DNA from 2 places in the Mesorhizobium sp. B4-1-4 genome. Region 2 is predicted to be linked to the other one. Evidence: riboswitches for the same ligand, from Rfam matches in the RefSeq annotation. Region 2 holds a riboswitch; the other holds the start of a gene.
The links. Region 2 has a riboswitch for glycine ahead of gcvT (glycine cleavage system aminomethyltransferase GcvT). Riboswitches for the same ligand answer to the same signal wherever they lie in the genome.
Positions count from the first base shown of each region.

Region 1 (7,717 bases), 1.6 Mb from region 2:
GCTCACGATTATCGTGCGACAGCATGTTGCAGCAGGCCAGCAAACCTTCGAGGCGGGCCAGAACGTCCGCCTCGACTGGTTGCGGTCCGATGTGCGCTTCGTAGCTGTTTGAGCTGCCGGAGAATGATATGCAGAAATTTCTCAGGTTGGGCCAGCGGCCGGTGTTGCTGTCGGCACCCAGCATAGCAATTTTGCTCGTGGTTTTCGGGGTACCGCTCGTGGTTCTATTCGTCACGAGCCTCAACGCGCCCGCCTATTCCGTCCAGAACTATCTCAACTTCTTCGCGCAGCCCGCCAACATCCGCGTGCTTATCCAGACCGTTGAGATGAGCGGTGTGACGACCGCGATCTGCATTCTGGTCGGTTACCCGACTGCCTACCTGATTGTGTCGGCATCACCCCAGGCGCGGACGGCAATGATCGTTCTGATTGTCATTCCATACCTGACCAGCCTACTCGCGCGGACCTATGCTTGGATCATGATCCTTGGGGACCGCGGATTGATCAACAATCTTCTGCTGCACTACGGACTCATCTCGTCGCCGCTTCCACTGATTTACAACCGGACCGCAGTGTATGTGGGCATGGTCCACATCATGCTGCCCACAATGATTCTGCCGCTCGTCAGTGTAATGTTGGGCATCAACAAATCCCTCGTCTCAGCCGCCCGAAGCATGGGAGCTCGCCCGCTCACGGCATTCTGGCGGGTGTTCTTCCCCCTGAGTCTACCCGGCTTGCGCAGTGGCGCGCTGCTGGTCTTCGTGCTGAGCCTCGGGTTTTATATCACGCCGGCAGCGCTTGGCGGGGTGCGCGACGTCATGCTTTCGACGTTCATTGCGGCACAGGTCGCGGGTTCGTTCAACATGGCAAGAGTGGCAACGGCAAGTTTCGTGCTGCTGGCGGTAACCCTACTGGTACTTTCTATCTTCGGGCTTGATTTTGCCGGTGGCGAGACCACCACATACCGCACCCGTCGTTGGGGCTTTAAGCCGCTAATTCTTGGCTGCCTGCGGTTTCTCAGGGAATTCGCAGTTCCCTACCGCGCCCACAACTGGGCCGCTCAGCTCCATCGCGCCGGCAGCGGCGCACGACTCGGGAAGGTCGCGGGGACCACGTTCCTGATCCTGATGATGGTGTTTCTCCTGTTCCCCGGCGCGGTCGTCGTCATCATGTCGTTCAGCCCGGGTGCGACTCTGGAGTTTCCACCGACGGGGCTGTCCCTGCAGTGGTACCGCTCGTTCTTCAATGACCCCTCGTGGAACGGTGCACTGATCACGAGCATCGAAATCGGCATTGCGGTGACGATACTGTCTACCGCGGCCGGCACCCTGGCCGCCTACGGGCTGAGCCGCACATCTGCACGGCTCCGGTCATGGTTTACGACGCTACTGCTCATGCCGATAACGGTTCCGGTGATCGTCGTGGCCATAGCCGCTTACCTTGGGCTGGTTAGGATCGGCCTGCTCGGAACAACCACTGGACTGGTGCTGGCCCACAGCCTTGGCGGTATCGCCTACGTCGTCGTGATCGTCTCGGCAACACTTGTGAATTTCGACCGGCGACTCGAACAGGCTGCGCAGAGCATGAAAGCCGGACCCCTCCGGACGTTTCGTCGCGTCACGCTCCCGCTGATCTTGCCGGGTGTTATCGGCGGGGCGGTATTCGCCTTCATCAGCTCGTTCGATGAGCTTGTGATCTCCTCTCTGGTCAGCGGCCTTTCGATCCGCACGCTTCCGCTGAAGATGTGGGAGAACATCCGCCATGAGATCGATCCCACGATCGCCGCGGTCGCGTCGCTGCTCATGCTCCTGCCAATTCTCTGGCTTGGCGCGATCTACCTCACCTGGTGGCGGTCGCGCACTCCAGCGAAGGTGGCTTGACTTCCCGCGTGAATACAAGGTCTGGAAAACAAAGTTATAGTAACTAGCGTGCGACAGGTGTGGCTCGAGTGTGCCGAAGTGCGCTCAAAGACAACACGTCAGCAATGGAACTCCACGATACTGTCGGCGTAGGTGTTGCACAAATACCACGCCGAAGCGACGCCTCGGCCGCTCAATTCTTCGAGCGTCAGCGCGTCGATCTCGGTGTTCTTGTCGCCGCGATCAAGTTGCAATGGTCTGCCACCACCCAGGACTGCGAACTCGGGTTAACGGACTTTCGGATTGCTGATTGGCTGATTCCATGGGTGCTTGCTTGATTCGGAGCACAGCCATGTCGCTCATCCTCGTCGAAGGTTAGGAGAAATTCCGCATGAGTCGCTTCTCGGCCCCTTTGGCGACGTTGATGACGCACGCGAGCCGTGGCGCGTAGCCCATCCGCTGCGTGAAGTGCTCTAGAGCACGTCCTGTTTAATCCGGTTCATATCCTGCGGCTTTGAAGTAGTTGGCACATTCGGCTGGGGTGAAAAGATCGACAACGGCGCCGACTGTGTTCCACAGGGCGGCGATGGTCCGCTCGGCCTTGGCGCGCAACAGCGCTTTGAACTTGGCAAAGGCGTTCTCGATGGGGTTGAAGTCGGGGCTGTAGGGCGGAAGGAACATCAGCCTCGCACCGGCGGTCTCAATTGCGTCCCGTACGCCAGCGGCTTTGTGGGCGGGCAAGTTGTCCATGATGACGACGTCGCCAGGCGACAATGTCGGGACCAGCACTTGCTCGACATAGGCAAGGAACCATTGCCGTTCATGGCGCCGTCGTAGACGAATGGCGCGGTCATGCCGGTCAGCCGCAGCGCGCCCGTGAAGGTCGTGGTTTTCCAATGACCATGCGGCACGCCGGCCCGGCAGCGTTCGCCGCACAGTGCTCTTCCACGCAGGCGGGCCATCTTTGTGGAGAGGCCGGTCTCATCGATGAACACGAGCTTCGCCGGATCGAGATCGAGTTGGCCGTCGAACCAGTCCCGGCGCCGCTTCAGGATGTCGGGGCGATCCTGCTCCAGTGCGTGCGCGGACTTTTTTTGAACGTCCAGCCGTGGCCGCGAAGCCAAGCGCTCAAGGCACTGCGGCTGATCCGCACCGACTGCTCGGCGACGAGCAGCTCCACCATCTCGTTCAGCGTGATGTCCTTGCGCTCCCCGATCAGCCCGACGATGAAGGCTTCATGCGCGTTGAGGCTGGAGGCACGGCGGCGGCCCTGCGGGCGTGGCGCCAGTTCGCCGATCTTGGCCCGCGCAATCCAGCGGATCGCGCTGGATACTCCCACGCCGAACCGCGCCGCCGCTTGCCGCGCCGACATGCCCTCGTCCGAACCCTTCAAGACCCGCGACCGAAGATCCACGCTCAATGCTCTTCCCATCGTCCACCTCCATCGAGGTGGATGTTGAATCAGCACAAAACGCAGCTGTCACATCACAATCGATTCATCGATCTCAGGACGTGCTCTAGCTGCAGCTGGTATCCGCCATCAACAAGCTCAACGGTTCGATCTGCTTATCCTCGACGATCTCGCCTACGTGGCAAAGGACCAGGCAGAGACCAGCGTTCTCTTCGAACGCATTTCAGCACGCTACAAACGGCGTTCAATCCTGCTGACCGCAAATAGCCTTTTTTGGAATGGAATCGAGTTTTTGCAGATCCCGCCATGCCATGCCGCTCGCAGCGGTAGACCGCCTCGTTCATCACGCCACAATCTTCGGAATGAAGGTCGAGAGCTATCGTCGCCGCTCCGCTATGGAAGCAAAACGACAGGGCGGACGGCCTCCGGTCTACGCGACAATTAACGAGGGGACCCAGATTAACGCGCCGCGTCGATTAGAAGAGCAATGACCGCTTGGCAGCGTGTCCCATCCAGATTGTCGCGCAAGTTCCTCCGAGATCGCCGCGTATAATAAGCGGCCGGTGCGCATCTGCTAAGTGCCGCCGTCGTAGGCTTCATTTCATCTGTCCCAACAATGTGTGACAGTTGTTTCAGAAATAGATTCCGTTTGCCGATGACTTACGCAGCGCGCCGCATTAGCATGGTGAGGTTCAGCAAGCGGAACGGGAGAGACTGGCGAATGCTGGCGCCGACGGAGCAACCCCCCAAGGAAACTCTCAGGCAAAAGTGACCGGACCGCCGAACGATCTGGAGAGAGGCACCCGAGTGCCCACCGAAGGGGAACGCCGGAGCCTTCCGGTCAAGCTCTCAGGTATAGAGACAGATTTGGGGACCAGCCGCGGGCGTGACCGTCTGTGCCCACTGTTCTGTATGGAGAGTGAAATGCCCAAGATTGTCGTGATCGGCGCCGGTATCACCGGTGTGTCGACGGCTTATGCCCTTTTGGACCACGGCTATGATGTCACCGTGGTGGAACGCCAGCGCTATGCGGCGATGGAGACCTCCTTTGCCAATGGCGGTCAGCTATCCGCGAGCAATGCGGAAGTTTGGAACCACTGGTCGACAATCTTCAAGGGCATCAAATGGATGCTCCTTCGGGATGCACCGCTCCTTATGAATCCATCCCCGAACTGGCACAAGTACAGCTGGCTCGCGGAGTTCGTATCCAATATCCCCGGCTACCGTGAGAATACTGTCGCCACCACGAAGCTGGCAATCGCCGCTCGCAAGCACATGTTCGAGATCGCCGAACGCGAAGGCATTGAGTTCGACCACGTCCGCCGCGGCATTCTCCATGTCCATTGGGACAAGGCCGGTTTCGAGCATGCCGCAAGAGTCAACAAGATGCTCGTCGAGGGCGGACTCGACCGCCATCCGGTCTCAGGGGAAGAGATTACATCCATAGAACCGGCGCTGCACGGGCGGTTCTACGGCGGGTTCTATACTCCGTCGGATTCGACCGGTGACATCCACAAATACACGACCGCTCTAGCCCGAGCCTGCGAAAGGCGCGGCGGTAAGTTCATCTATGACGCGACGGTCACGCGTATCGCTCGCGGCAGCCGCTTCCGGCTGAGCTACACGACGCGTAGGGTCGATGGCCAGACGCTCGGGCTAGACCTCGAAACCGACGCGGTCGTGGTATGCGCGGGCTCCAATAGCCGCGACTTCGCCGCGATGCTAGGCGACCGTCTTAACATTTATCCTGTCAAGGGCTACTCGGTCACCGTCCAATTGGACGACGAGACAGCCCAGAATGCCGCCCCGTGGGTCAGCATCCTGGACGACCGCGCGAAGATCGTCACTAGCCGGCTCGGCACCAGCCGCTTCCGCGTTGCGGGAACTGCGGAGTTCAACGGGTTGAACAGGGACATCCGGGATGATCGCGTACGGCCCTTAGTGGACTGGACGCGCACGCTATTCCCGGGAGTGAACACCAATAGCGTGGTGCCCTGGGCCGGCTTGCGCCCCATGATGCCCAACATGCTGCCGCGTGTCGGCGCGGGCCGTTCACCGGGCGTGTTCTATAACACGGGCCACGGCCACCTTGGCTGGACGCTGTCCTCTGCGACATCGGCCGCCTTAGTACAGACCGTGGCCGCAGAGTTCCCCGTTGAAGCCCGTTCGGCGGCGTAGGCGAGAAGGCCCAGACCACATGCCCAAAACAAGGTCGCCGCGCGTCGAAATCGCCAGACTGGAGATCGAGCGGGAACTCCACGACTTCATGCGCGACGAGGCGCAGCCGTATACGGGCATTGGCACTTCGGCCTCCTGGTCATCTTTCTCCGCGACAGTGGACGATCTCAGCCCTCGCAACCACGAATTCCATTAAGAACCGCCAGAATATCCAGGAGAAAATAGACGATTGGCAACCTGGACGTGGACCCCGGACGACATGCCTGACCGTGATCGGTTATCTCGTGCCGGAGGGTCTCGACTTCAGCATCGGGATGAAGACCGTCAATCCGGAGATCGAGATGATTGCAGGCCCGCAGCTCGTCGTGCCGGTGATGAATGCGCGGTATGCTCGCCAAGGCTGGACGACATCCTGTCGGTACTGGTCGTCTCGGAACAAAACTGGACGCCTGAGGACATCAAGAAGAAGCTCGATAACAATTGCCGGGCATCCCAGATTACCTCATCCGATGGGTCTACTAGGAAGTGTGAACAGTTATCTGAGTCATAGAATTGTAGCGGCGATGGTTATGACGGCGGGATAGTGCCTTGCGGTCTTTTCGAAACGCGTTGCGACGTGGCGGAACCAGGGTAAGCGGTGTTCTGACAGCACCTTTCGCACATGACCGGAAGGAACGATGTTCGAAGGCCTCGAGGGCTTCGACACATGACGATTTCAGAGCTTACGCTTAAGTCCAGGGATGAAGAGCCGGTTCGTCGGCTTGAGATCTTCACTGGCGCCGGTCGGCGGCGAGAATGGCTGCCGGATGAGAAGGCGCGGATCGTGGCGGAAAGCTACGAGGTTGGCGAGACCGTGAGCGCGGTGGCCAGGCGCTATGCCTTGTCTCCGCAGCAACTGTTCGCGTGGCGTCGGGCCGCTCGTCAGCCGTTGACGGCGTCGGCACCTGAACCGCTCTTTGTTCCGGCGGTGGTGACGGCGCCGGCTCCGGAACCCGCGCCGACGCGTCCAGCGCAGCCGCGGAAGCGGAAGGCGACCCGAGATGCTGGCGTGATCGAGCTTGAGATTGACGGCATCGCCATGCGGGTCGGCCGGGGAGCCGACGCCAAGACGGTTGCGGCGGTGATCCGTGCACTGAAGGCAACCTCGTGATCGGGCCGACGGGCGCCGTCAAGGTCATGGTGGCAACGAAGCCGGTAGACTTCCGCAAGGGTGCGGAGGGGCTGGCTGCGTTGGTGCGCGAGACGATGGGCGCCGATCCGTTCAGCGGTGCAGTCTACGTGTTCCGGGCGAAACGAACGGATCGGATCAAGCTGATCTTCTGGGACGGCACCGGCGTCTGCCTCTATGCGAAGCGGCTGGAGGATGGCGAGTTCCGTTGGCCGAAAGTGCAGGATGGCGTGATGCGGCTGACGGCCGCTCAGTTGTCGGCGCTGCTTGAAGGGCTTGATTGGCGGCGGGTTCATGAAGCCCGCCGGACGCGCGCTCCGGCGCAGGCGGGTTGATCCGCGACCAAGTGAATCAGCCTGGATTCCGCTGTCGCCCGGAACTGGCGAATATGGTCTGATCCGATCATGGCGATGACAGCGGACCAGCTTCCCGACGATCCGGATGTGCTGAAGGCGATGGTCCTGGCGCGCGATGTCGAGAATGCTCGCCTGACCCAGATCATCAAGGAATTGCAGCGTCACCGCTTCGGCCGCCGGGCCGAGAGCCTGCCCGAAGATCAACTGCTGCTTGGCCTTGAGGAGGCCGAACAGATCGAGGCGGCAGGCGAGGAAGAGGCCGAGCGTGCCGATCCTGCCACGCGCAGGGAGCGCACCGCAAAGCGGCGGGCGAACCGGGGTGCGCTGCCGGCGCATCTGCCTCGCATCGAGATGGTCGTCGACATCGAGGACCATGCCTGCCCATGCTGCCGCGACGGACTTCATCGGATCGGCGAAGACGTTAGCGAACGGCTCGACATCGTGCCGGCGCAACTGCGCGTGATCGTCGTACGGCGGCCCAAATATGCCTGTCGTGCCTGCGAGGACGTGGGTCGTGCAGGCTCCGGCGCCCGCCCGGCTGATCGAAGGCGGTCTGCCGACCGAGGCCACCGTCGCGCAGGTTCTGGTCTCCAAATATGCCGATCACCTGCCGCTCTATCGCCAGGCGCAGATCTACGCCCGGCAGGGCATCAATCTGGATCGCTCCACCCTCGGCGACTGGGTCGGCCGCGCCGCCTGGCATCTGCGTCCGGTCCACGAGCGGCTGCTGGAGAAGCTGAAAGCC
Region 1 is NZ_CP083950.1:6,239,678-6,247,394, reverse strand. It holds gene FJW03_RS29880 (ABC transporter ATP-binding protein) at 1-112, shown strand, start outside; gene FJW03_RS29875 (ABC transporter permease subunit) at 129-1,880, shown strand; gene FJW03_RS30170 (hypothetical protein) at 1,979-2,113, opposite strand; partial or broken gene FJW03_RS29870 (IS630 family transposase) at 2,349-3,291, opposite strand; partial or broken gene FJW03_RS29865 (ATP-binding protein) at 3,381-3,761, shown strand; glycine riboswitch at 3,966-4,055, shown strand; gene FJW03_RS29860 (D-amino acid dehydrogenase) at 4,195-5,448, shown strand; gene FJW03_RS29855 (hypothetical protein) at 5,468-5,644, shown strand; partial or broken gene FJW03_RS29850 (IS5/IS1182 family transposase) at 5,993-6,085, opposite strand; gene tnpA (IS66-like element accessory protein TnpA) at 6,110-6,598, shown strand; gene tnpB (IS66 family insertion sequence element accessory protein TnpB) at 6,595-6,951, shown strand; partial or broken gene tnpC (IS66 family transposase) at 7,021-7,717, shown strand, end outside.
Region 1: it holds a riboswitch for glycine, as region 2 does, so the genes downstream of both, FJW03_RS29860 (D-amino acid dehydrogenase) here and gcvT (glycine cleavage system aminomethyltransferase GcvT) in region 2, are expected to answer to the same signal.

Region 2 (7,717 bases):
GAAAATGTTGCCCGGCTGCGCATGAAGCTGATCCAGGCGGGCTACATGGAGCCGCGCGCTGTCGGCATGTTCTTCCTCATTCGCTTCGCGGCACTGGTGGGTGCCGCGACGGGAGCCTTTGTGATCAACCGCTGGATGGCCAGCGCCGACGCGACGATGGCCAGCCGCTGGGCGTTCGTCATCCTGACGGGCGTGGCCGGCTACTTCCTGCCCGGCCTGGTGCTGAGCCAGAAAGTGCGGGAGAAGATGCGCGAATACCGCAACGGCTTTCCTGACTTCATGGACCTGTTGATCGTCTGCTCGGATGCGGGCATGAGCATGGAGGCGGGCGTCGAGCGCGTCTCGAAGGAACTCGCCAAGACCTATCCCGCGCTCAGCCAGAATCTGCAGTTGGTGTCGCTGGAACTGAGGGCCGGGCGCAGCCTCGACGACGCGCTGAAGGCGCTCGCCGATCGCCTCAGCCTGGACGAGGTGCGTTCTTTCGCGACGCTGCTGCAGCAGTCGAAGGAACTCGGCACCAGCCTGTCGGGAGCGCTTCGGGTCTTCTCCGACGAAATGCGTCATAAGCGCATGTCGCTGGCTGAGGAGAAGGCACATGCCTTGCCGGCCAAGATGTCGGTGCCGGTCACGGTGTGCATCCTGCCGGTGGTGCTGATGATCGCGATCATTCCGATCATCGTCAAATTGACGGGTGGGCACTATTAGATGTGTCGGATTGAGTTCAGGTCGGCCTGAACTCAATCCAACGTGTCCGCAGAGCAATCCACAAGCATGGCGTTCGCGATCAAGGCCAAAATTGCCAACGCCGGCGCGATGACATTCGCCTTCACCGCGCAAAAGACGATGTATGGCGGCAAGCATGTCGCCAAGGGCGATGCGATTTTCCTATTCGCCAGCGAGAATGAAGGCGGCCTGGGCCTTGTCGCGCGCGGCATCGTCACATCCGTCGAAGCGGTCGCGCGAAAGCTCGGCATTGCCCGGCAGACGCCGCGCGTAAGCCTGGCCATCGAACGAATCGCGCAGGCGAAGCGACCGCTGGGCCGAGCCGAACTCAAACGTCTCACCAACTGGAATGACGGTCAGCCGGGTTGCCACCGTCCCGTTGTTTGGCCGGCACCTGGGTGGTGGTTAATGGCCGGTTTTTCGGAGACCGAATCTTAGCTGCATTTCGGCACCGAAGCTTAACCGCTGTGCGGTAACGTCCTTGCTGAAGAACGACCCGACAAATCGGGCGACGGGGCAGGGCATGCGTCAGGGAAATTTTGCGGCGGCGGCCACCATGGCGGTCGTCCTTATGATCACCGGGTGTACGACGAACAACAACGTCGATACGACCAAGACTACGGCCATTCAGCCCGCGGCAAAAAACATCGACACCTCCGATCTGGCACAGGGCAAAGCGCAGTTTCGCGACGCCAATTATGGTCTGGCCGAACAGCATTTCCGCAAGGCCGTCGAATTGAAGGCCGACAGTGCGGAGGCCTGGATGGGGCTTGCCGCATCCTATGACGAGCTCGGCCGCTTCGACTTCGCCGACCGCGCCTACGACCAGCTCCTGAAAGTCGCCGGCCGCAGGCCGCAGATCGTCAACAATATGGGCTATTCGCAACTGTTGCGCGGCAACAAGAAGAAAGCCAGGGCGCTGCTGCTCGAGGCCAAGGCCGGCATGGCCGATCCGACAGTTGTCAACGCAAATCTCGCCTTGCTGAACAAGGGCTGATGGGCAAGGCCGAGCCGGTCAGGCCGGCCTTGCGCTCGGCTTAGGCCGAGAGACTACTATTCGGCCGCACCCAGATAGTCCGACAGCGGCGGGCAGGAGCAGACGAGATTGCGGTCGCCCGCGACATTGTCGATGCGCGACACCGGCGGCCAGTATTTTGCGGCGGTATCCACGTTGCCCGCGGGATAGGCCGCTTCCAGCCGCGAATAGGGATGGGTCCACGTGCCGGCCAGCGCCTCGGCGGCAGTGTGCGGCGCATTGACCAGCGGGTTGTCGGCCAAAGGCCATTCGCCCTTTGCTATCTTCGACGCTTCGCCGGCGATCGCGATCATGGCCTCGCAGAAGCGGTCGAGTTCACCTTTCGGCTCGGATTCCGTCGGCTCGACCATCAGCGTGCCGGCGACCGGGAACGACATGGTCGGTGCATGGAAGCCGTAGTCGATCAGCCGCTTGGCGATGTCATCGACGCTGATGCCCGCGCTCTCCTTGAGCACGCGGGTGTCGAGGATGCATTCATGAGCGATACGATCGCTCCTGCCCTTGTAAAGAAGCGGGAAGTACGACGCGAGCCGCGTCGCCACATAATTGGCCGAGATTATGGCGGTCTCCGTCGCCTGCTTGAGACCGGAAGCGCCCATCATGCGGATGTACATCCAGGTGATCGGCAGGATGGAAGCGCTGCCGAACGGTGCGGCCGACACGGCATGGCCTGAGCCTTCGGTAACATGGCCCGGCAGATAGGGTTTCAGATGCGCCTTGACGCCGATCGGGCCGACGCCGGGACCGCCGCCGCCATGCGGGATGCAGAACGTCTTGTGCAGGTTCATGTGGCAGACGTCGGCGCCGATGTCGCCGGGGCGGGCGAGGCCGACCAGGGCGTTGAGGTTGGCTCCATCGAAATAGACCTGGGCACCATGCTCGTGGATAAGGGCGCAGAGGTGGCGCGCGCCTTCCTCGTAGACGCCATGCGTCGAGGGATAGGTGAACATCAGCGCCGCGAGATTCCTGGAATGCTCGTTGGCCTTGGCCCTGAGATCGTCCATGTCGATATTGCCGTCCTCGGTGCAGCGCACCACGACAACGCTCATGCCCGCCATCGCCGCGCTGGCAGGATTGGTGCCATGCGCGGAGGACGGGATCAGGCAGACCGTGCGATGGCCTTCGCCACGCGAGCGGTGATAGGCGCGGATGGCCAGCAGCCCGGCATATTCGCCTTGGCTGCCGGCATTGGGCTGCAGGCTTACCGCGTCGAAGCCGGTGATCTCCGACAGCCAGTTCTCAAGATCGCCGACCATGGCGCGATAGCCCGCCGAATGGCTGGCCGGCGCGAAGGGATGCAGATTGGCGACGCTTGGCCAGCTCACCGGCATCATCTCGGCCGCGGCATTGAGCTTCATGGTGCAGGAGCCGAGCGGGATCATGGCGCGATCGAGCGCAAGATCCTTGTCGGCCAACCGGCGCAGAAAGCGCATCATTTCGGTTTCCGAATGATTTTCGTGGAACACCGGCTGGGTGAGAAACTCCTTGCCGCGTCCTTTTCCAGGCATGCTGCCGTCGGCAGCGCCGGCTGCCTTGGCGCCGAACAGCGCGGCGATCGCCTCCAGATCGGCTTCGGTCGAGGTTTCGTCGAAGTTGATGCCGACATGGTCGGCGTCGATGACGCGCAGCAGCCGGCCGGTTTCTTCGGCGGCCGTGGCGATCGCTTTCGCCTTGCCCTTCATCTCAACCGTCACCGTGTCGAAGCGGCTTGTGCCGAGCACGGGCAGGCCAGCGGCCTTCAGGCCCGCTGCAAGGCGGTTGGCGAGCCCATGGATGCGGCCGGCAATCGCCTGCAGCCCGGCGGGGCCGTGCCAGATCGCGTAGGCGGTCGCCATGTTGGCGAGCAGTGCCTGTGCGGTGCAGATGTTGGACGTCGCCTTGTCGCGGCGGATGTGCTGCTCGCGAGTCTGCAAGGCAAGCCGATAGCCGGGCCGGCCCTTGCTGTCGGTCGACTGGCCGACGAGGCGGCCGGGCATCAGCCGCGTCAGTCTGTCGGAAACCGCGCAGTAGGCGGCATGGGGGCCGCCAAAGCCCATCGGCACACCAAAGCGCTGCATCGGGCCGACCGCAATGTCGGCGCCGAGTTTCGCCGGCGCGTCGGTGAGCGTCAGGCCAAGCGGATCGGCGATGAACACGACAAGTGCGCCGGTCGCGCGGGCCTTTTCGATCGCCGCCTTATGGTCGCCATAGACGCCGAACGTATCCGGCCAGGAGACGAGCAGGGCGGCGGTGTTGTCGTCGATCGTCTCGCCGTCGACCTCGATGCCGAGCGGCTCGGCGCGCGTGCGCACAACATCCAGCGTCTGCGGATGCGGTGTGCCGGCAAGCGCCACCTTGGCGCGCTTGTCGCGATGGTGGCGCAAGGCGATGCCGACGGCTTCGGCCACCGCCGTTGCCTCGTCGAGCAGCGAGGCTGACGCGACCGGCAGGCCGGTCAGTTCGGTGACCAGCGTCTGGAAATTGAACAGCATTTCCAGCCGCCCCTGGCTGATCTCCGCCTGGTACGGGGTATAGGCAGTGTACCAGGCCGGGTTCTCGAACAGATTGCGCTGAATGACCGGCGGTACGTGGACGCCGTGATAGCCTGCGCCAATGAAGCTCTTCAGCACCGTGTTTCTGGCCATGGTCGCCGACAATTCGGCCAGCGCTTCGGCTTCGCTGGCCGGCGCGGGTAGGGCCAGCGGCTGGTCGAGGCGGATCGATCTTGGCACGGCCTGGCTGATCAGCGTTTCCACGGAAGGAACGCCGATGACGGCGAGCATGGCTCTGACGTCATTGATACCGGGGCCGATATGGCGGGCGGAAAAGGAGGTAGGTGCTACGGTCATTTTTATCGTCCTGCTATCAGCCGATATGGGCTTTGTAGGCGGTCTCGTCCATGAGGCCGGCGAGTTGGCCTTCATCGGCGAGCTTCATCTTCCACAGCCAGCCGGCGCCGGTGGCCGCCGAATTGACCAGCGACGGGTCGGACGACAGCGTGCCGTTGGCCTCGGTGATTTCGCCGTCGACCGGCGCGTACACGTCGGAGGCGGCCTTGACGGATTCGACCACGACCGCGGTATCGCCCTTGGCAAGCTTCCGGCCGGTCTCGGGCAGTTCGACGAAGACGAGGTCGCCGAGCTGCTCCTGCGCGTAATCGGTGATGCCGACGGTGGCGACGCCACCCTCGACGCTGAGCCATTCGTGATCGGCGGTGAAATAGGTCTTTGCCATGAGATTATCCTTTGCGGTAGCGATGCGGTGTGAAGGGCAGGGAACTGACGTCGACAGGGATTTTCGTGCCGCGCACGTCGGCGAAAATCCGTGTTCCGGGCTTTGCCCGCGGCGCCGCGACATAGCCCATGGCGACCGGATGACCGGCCGAGGGGCCGAAGCCGCCCGAGGTGACATGGCCGGCAGGGTGGCCGTCGGCGTCAAACAGCGCCGCGCCGGCGCGCACCGGCTGGCGGCCTTCCGGCTTCAGCCCGACGCGCTTTTGCGCCGGGCCGCGTTCCACGGCGGCGCGCAAGGCATCGGCGCCGATAAAGGCGCCGGAAGCCCTGATCTCCTTCGGAATAGCCCACATCAGCGCCGCCGCGGCGGGGTCTGTCTCCGGTGTGATGTCCTGGCCATGCAGGCAAAGTCCGGCTTCCAGCCGCAGGCTGTCGCGCGCGGCAAGACCGATCCAGAGCACGCGCTCATCTTCCAACAGCTTCGCGACGAGGTCGCGCGCGTCGGGCTCCGGCAGGCCGATCTCGAAACCATCCTCGCCGGTATAGCCGGACCGGCTCATGAACCAGTTCTTCCTGGGTTCGACACCGTGCATGAACAGCAACGAGCCGGTTTCGATCCCGGCACGGGACAGCGCTGCCCAGGCCTCGGGCCCCTGGATGGCCAGGAAGACGCGGTCGAGCGGCTCGACCATGGCGTCGAAACCGGCTGCAAGTTCGCGCAGGTGCTTTTCGTCAGCGACGGCGTTGCCGGCATTGGCGACCACCATGAAGCGATCGGCGCCGAGCCGGGTAACGATCAGGTCGTCGAGAATGCCGCCGGCTTCGTTGAGGAAGAACGTCAGTTTGGATTGCGAAATTTCGAGCGCGCCGGCATCCAGCGGGCAGGCGCGGTCGAGCAGCGCAACGGCTTGCGGCCCACTGACCTCGAACAGTTTCATGTGCGAGATGTCGAAGAGACCCGCGTGCTCGCGGGTATGCAGATGTTCCTTCATGACGCCGGCCGGGTAGGTCAGCGGCATCGACCAGCCTGCAAAGGCGCCGAAGCGCGCGCCTGCGGCCGTGTGGATATCCTCAAGGGGGAGGTGTTTATCGTCGTCGCCCGTCATGTCGTCTCCAGAGTCGCACGCAATCGGCCGCGAATGGCGACCAGTCCGTGCCCCTCTGTCTGAAGCCTGAGAGACTCGCGCAGCCGGAACTCCGTCAGCGGCGCTTACACCTTCGGCGCGGGGGCAAGCCCCGACTTTCCAGAGTGTCTTTCCCGTCCACGGTTCTTTTGCCTGAGAGATTTCGGGCGATTTCCCCTTCGGCGGCAGCTCTCGCTGCTCTCTCCCGCAAACAGGTAGGACTCAAAGCCTGAGCCCTCGACGCGCCATCCATAGCCCGTCGGCGACACCTTGTCACCTCCCAGCGACATCTAAAGCGCGTCGTGCTGAAGCGGGTTTGGCCGATGCGCTTTGGATATTTGTTCTGATGCATGTCGCTCTCCCAAAACCGCTGCACACCTCGGGTCGCGCCCGAGCGCATGCTTTTGGGCGACATGCATGGGCCGACAAGTCTTTGCTAACCACGCCATTTGCCGGTTTTTCAAGACACTCCTGATATAGCAGGCTGATGTGACGCGTTGCGTGGACGGGGGCGACAAATGGGCGAATTGATCATGAGCGCGCCGGTGGCGGGGCTGACATCAAAGATCAGCATTACTCCGCAGGATGTTGTGATGCTGCGCCGCGACGTGTTCGCCGATGGTATCGTCACGCGTGGCGAGGCCGAGGCCTTGTTCGCGCTCGACCAGACGGCGCGGGACAAATGCGCGGAGTGGGCGCCATTCTTTGTCGAGGCGGTGACCGATTACATCGTCCATCAGGAAAGGCCAGAGGGCTACATCTCGCAGGACAACGCCGACTGGCTGATCCGCACGATCTCCCGAGACGGCATGGTCGACAGCCGGACCGAACTCGAATTGCTGGTCCATGTGCTGGAAGAGGCGAAATCATCGCCGGGCCGTCTTTGCGTTTATGCACTGGAGCAGGTCGCCCACGCCGTCGTCGACGGCAAGGGGCCGCTGATGCTGGGCGGTGCGCTGGTCCCGGGATTGATCGCCAAGGCGGAGGTCGAGCTCCTGCGCCGTATCCTCTATGCCCATGGCGGTGACGGCAACATCGCCATTACCCGCGGCGAGGCCGAGGTGCTGTTCAGGATCAATGAACAGACCGCCCAAGCCAACAACGATCCTTCCTGGAACGAATTGTTCGTCAAGGCAATCGCCAACTTCGTCATGTGCTCGGCCGGTTATGAAGCGCCGACTCGTGACGTGGCTTTGCGCCAGGAAACTTTCGTTGAGCATGCGGATGTGGAAATCGGCGGCTTCTTCAGCCACATGGTCTCCGGTGGCCTTGCCGGAATGATCGAGGCCTACCGGTCCCCGGATGACATCGAAGCCGAATGAGAGGCGAAGAACAGGGCAGCGGAGGCCTTGGCCCGGCGCGCCGAAACGATCGATGCCGGCGAAGCCAAATGGCTGGCAGAGCATATCGGGCTGAATCGGCCCCTCTAGTCCCCTGGAACAAAAGTAAGCTTCATTTTGTTTGGCTTCTGTCACAAGAGCAGGAGTTTGATTCATGGCTGGCAGGCAGGCGGACCTTGTCGTTCTAAGCGACGCGGATAGAGGTTTCCTCGAATCTCAGGTGCGCCGGCATAAGGCGCCGCGCTCCTTGTCGGATCGATGCCGGATGGTCTTGCTGTGCGC
Region 2 is NZ_CP083950.1:1,591,319-1,599,035, forward strand. It holds gene FJW03_RS07670 (type II secretion system F family protein) at 1-705, shown strand, start outside; gene FJW03_RS07675 (hypothetical protein) at 772-1,161, shown strand; gene FJW03_RS07680 (tetratricopeptide repeat protein) at 1,247-1,720, shown strand; gene gcvP (aminomethyl-transferring glycine dehydrogenase) at 1,777-4,587, opposite strand; gene gcvH (glycine cleavage system protein GcvH) at 4,604-4,972, opposite strand; gene gcvT (glycine cleavage system aminomethyltransferase GcvT) at 4,977-6,077, opposite strand; glycine riboswitch at 6,227-6,313, opposite strand; partial or broken gene FJW03_RS07700 (hypothetical protein) at 6,614-7,522, shown strand; gene FJW03_RS07705 (IS630 family transposase) at 7,590-7,717, shown strand, end outside.